One region of the Paenibacillus sp. FSL K6-3182 genome, then DNA from elsewhere that is predicted to be linked to it. Evidence: predicted binding sites of a transcription regulator. Region 1 holds the regulator's gene; the other holds the start of a gene.

What was found. Region 1 encodes Rex, which represses fermentation and respiration genes when NADH is low (regulators of the CRP and FNR family bind a similar motif). Its sites were predicted from a motif close to TTGTGAAATATTTCACAA; they were not measured.
Region 2: the regulator Rex is predicted to act here: its motif matches at 963-980, upstream of MHH56_RS32215 (DUF1641 domain-containing protein).

The regions. Positions count from the first base shown of each region.
Region 1 is NZ_CP150265.1:4,017,532-4,019,734, reverse strand. Features, by position in the region: gene dinG (ATP-dependent DNA helicase DinG) at 1-575, shown strand, start outside; gene MHH56_RS17680 (redox-sensing transcriptional repressor Rex) at 572-1,228, shown strand; gene MHH56_RS17675 (amidohydrolase) at 1,248-2,203, shown strand, end outside.
Region 2 is NZ_CP150265.1:7,362,591-7,364,793, forward strand. Features, by position in the region: gene MHH56_RS32205 (hypothetical protein) at 1-157, opposite strand, end outside; gene MHH56_RS32210 (MGMT family protein) at 291-614, opposite strand; gene MHH56_RS32215 (DUF1641 domain-containing protein) at 1,069-1,509, shown strand; gene MHH56_RS32220 (NAD(P)/FAD-dependent oxidoreductase) at 1,546-2,203, shown strand, end outside.

The sequences.
Region 1 (2,203 bases):
CGTCCTATCGCATGCTGAGGCAGGTCTACGAGCCGCTTAAAGAGCTTTTAAGCGTTGCAGGTATTCAAGTGCTCGGACAAGGAATAGACAGCGGGAATCGCACGAAGCTTACAAGACGTTTCCGTCAAACGCCAGAGTCCGTTTTACTTGGCACGAGCAGCTTCTGGGAAGGTGTAGATATACCCGGAGAAGCTCTGATTTGCCTTGCCATCGTTCGTTTGCCATTCCAACCGCCTAACCATCCCTTAGTGGAAGCAAAAGCCGAGATGCTGCAGCGGCAGAAACAAAATCCTTTTATGAAATTGTCGATTCCCCAAGCCGTTATTCGCTTTAAACAAGGCTTTGGCCGTCTAGTAAGGACTTCACAAGACAAAGGGATCGTAATCATATATGATACTAGGGTAATCGACACTTACTACGGTAAACACTTCTTATATTCACTGCCAGGACCAAAAATCGAAACGATGCATATGGATCAAATGGTAGTGCGAATGAGAGAATGGTTAACGGATGAAAATGCAGCATTGCCGCAGGAAAATAAAGCTGTGTCTAGCGAAGAGGAGGAAAAACGATGAAGCAAACGAAAATATCGGAGGCTGTCGTCAGAAGGCTTCCCGTTTATTTGCAAGTACTAAATGAAATGCTTAATCGTGAGATTCAGACCATTTCTTCGCAGGATTTAGGCACTAAGCTTGATTTAAATCCTGCTCAAATTCGTAAAGATCTCGCTTATTTCGGAGAGTTTGGACGGAAAGGCGTAGGCTACGATGTTGTATATTTAATTGAGAAGATACGTCAAATTTTGAAGGTTGATCAGACGATAAAGGTTGCGTTGGTTGGAGCGGGCAATCTAGGTCATGCCCTATGCAATTACAATAAATACTCCAAGGATAATATGCAGATTACCGCCGTGTTCGATGTACATCCGAGCAAAATCGGAACGAGCATTAATAATTTGATTGTCATGCCGATGAGTGAGCTTGCTGCAACGGTTGCAGAGCAAAATATTCGGATCGGCATCATTACCGTTCCAGCATTTGAAGCACAAAATGTAGCTAATCAATTTGTCGAAGCAGGCATAGAAGGAATATTGAATTTTGCCCCTGCTATTCTACGAGTACCGGATGAAATGCGAATACATAATGCTGATTTCACAAGGGAATTGCTTAGCTTAGCCTATTATTTAGCCAAAGAGGGAGAGACGCAGGATGAGTCAGATTTGGATTGAAAATGGTTTGTTTATAACGATGGATGACGAAAATCCATCATTTAGAGGACATATGGTTGTATCCGATGATCGGATTAGTTATATAGGTACGGCTGTTCCTGAACAGCTTTCTGATACGGTGCAAAAAATAGACGGCAGCAAGCTGGCTTTTATGCCAGGACTTATTAATACTCACGGACATGCGGCGATGAGCTTGCTTCGCGGATATTCCGATGATCAAAATTTGCAGGTTTGGCTGGAACAGAAAATGTGGCCAATGGAAGGCAAATATGTTGATCAAGATACACGTGCAGGAAGTGCTCTAGCGATCGTTGAAATGCTGAAATCAGGTACAACAGCCTTTGTTGATATGTATGATCGTATGGATCAAGTTGCTCAAATGGTTGAGCAAAGCGGGATCCGAGGAGTTTTGACCAGAGGTGTTATCGGACTATGTCCTCCCGATGTACAAGAAGCAAAGCTTGCTGAAGCAATTGCTTTCGCTCGTGATTGGAACGGGAAAGCCGATGGACGCATAACCACGATGATTTCTCCACACGCGCCTTATACATGTCCACCAGCGTATATAGAACGTTTTGTACAAGCAGCTCATGATTTTGATTTGCCTTTGCACACGCATATGTCGGAAACGATAGCGGAAGTTGAGCAAAACGTGCGTGATTATGGACTTCGTCCGGTTGAGCATTTGGATCGGTTAGGCTTTTTCTCACGTCCTGCACTTGTAGCACATGCTGTACATCTGAATGATGCTGAGATCGAGCTGCTTGCTGCTAAAGGAGTTGCGGTTTCACATAATCCTGTAAGTAATCTTAAGCTTGCTAGCGGCATTGCACGCGTTCCTGATTTGATTCGCGCAGGTGTTACGGTATCGCTTGGAACAGATAGTGTGGCAAGCAACAACAATCTTGATTTATTTGAGGAAATTCGATTTGCAGCTTTGCTTCACAAGGGTGTATCTGGAGATCCTACAGCTAT
Region 2 (2,203 bases), 3.3 Mb from region 1:
TGGCAACCTCGTCTAAGGTGAGCGATGCGGAATCCGCCGTGCTTGAGCTGAGTACGATATAAATCATTTGCGAATAAATATCCAAGCTTTGATTATAAAAGATTTCGGTGGAAACAGTGAAGTTTCTAACGTTTCCCGGTGCAATTTCTGTTGTCATGTTCTTTCTCTCCCTTCCGAATGGTCTATACCATAATAAAGGTTCGGATACGGGGTTTCAAATGGGGCTTCATTAGAAAAAGTTAATCGCAGCCGCTTAACCGCGAAGAAACATAATTTTCATCCGGGTAAGGTCATCTTTCTTCTTCTCTTTCCGGATTGTAGCGGTATTTTTCCAAATCAATTCGCCCGTCCTCGCTCGCTGCAACACCTTCCTCTTTTAAATAAAAGATCTGCATGTAACGAGCTTCCTCCTCTTGAATCGATATCTCCCCTTTTGCATTAACAACTCTGTGCCAGGGAAGATTATAAATGCCGCTCATCGAATGCAGAACTCGGACAACCTGCCTTGCCCCCCTGCGATTGCCAGCCAGTTCTGCGACTTGACCATACGTCATTACGGTGCCTTCCGGAATCGCCTTAATGATGGATACAACTCTTTGCGTATAGGGCTGCATATTAGAACTCCTTTATGTATGTTTTTAATCATTGTTTTTTATTATCATAACTGAATTGCGCTTCATTTACGCTTATTGAACGATAAAGCGTTTAAAATCACGGTACATCATTCGATTTAATATCCATAAATTGGATGATTAATCAACGAACAGCAGCTATATGCCTGAATGACAGCAATATTCCAAATCTTTTTACCGAAAGCAATAAATTTCTTTTTAACTTTTGGTGAAAACGATGTAGAATAGAAACAAAGGGTTTAATCCGATTACGTCATACGCGCATTCACATCCTTCTGCCTCACGCAGAAATAAGACTGTTACGTCCGCATAAACATTTTTTGAATAACTATGTGAAAAGTGTAACAATCTTTCAGGATGCATCTTTATCTTTAGCGGCTGACACAATTGAGACTACAACTTACTTTCAAATTTACGTAAAGGAGGACATTCTATTATGTCACAACCATCTGCTGGACAAGAGGTTGCAGCTAGCCTCGTCGAAGAAAAACAAACGTTGGATGTACTTGATCAATTGATGAAGCCGGAGGTTCAAGAGTCTCTAACTGTACTCGTGGACAGCCTGCCAAAATTAGCTGAAATGGTTACTCTAATGACCAAAGCTTATGATTTTGCACAAAACATCGCTACAGACAAAGTGTTGATCAACGATTTCGCTCAAGGTATCGGTGAATTCGTTAAACCGGTTCAAGAGAAAGCAAAAGGTATCGCAACAGCAGCTATTGAAGCTGGCGAGCGCTCGCAAGAAGCGGCTAACTCTTCTGTTGGCCTATTCGCTATGTTGAAAATGCTTAAAGATCCGGAAGTTCAAAAAACGCTTCGTTTCGCGCAAGCTTTCCTAAGTGTTTTGTCTGAACGCAAAAACGATAAAGTATAATACACCGAATACGTATAGAACGAACGGAGGATGAACATGTCGAAGCAAATACTAATTCTTGGTGGCGGTTATGGCGGTCTTCTTACTGCTCTAACAGCACGCAAACATTTGACTGCAGCAGAAGCTAGCATCACAATCGTAAACCGTTTTCCAACTCACCAAATCATTACTGAGCTGCACAGACTTGCTGGGGACACAATTGCTGAGCAAGCAGTTGCTCTACCGCTTAGCAAGCTTCTAGGCGACAAACAAGTTAACATCATCGTTGACTCGGTTAAAGAAATTAAACCTAACGAGAAGCAAGTGGTTCTTGAAAGCGGACAAGTGCAAAAGTACGACACTCTTGTTGTAGCACTTGGAAGTGAAACAAACTACTTCGGCATTCCAGGATTGGAAGAGAACAGCCTTGTTCTTAAATCCGTTGCTGATGCTAACAAAATCCGCAAGCATGTTGAAGATCGTCTTGACGCTTACAAAAAATCAGGCAATAAAGCTGACGCAACAATCGTTGTTGGCGGCGGCGGCTTGACTGGCGTTGAGCTTGTTGGCGAATTCGCTGACAGACTTCCTGAGGTTTGCCGCAGCAAAGGCATCGACTTCAATGATATTTCGCTGTATTGCGTAGAAGCCGGCCCTGCCGTTCTGCCAATCTTCCCGAAAGTATTGATCGATCGCGCTGTAACAAGCCTTGAGA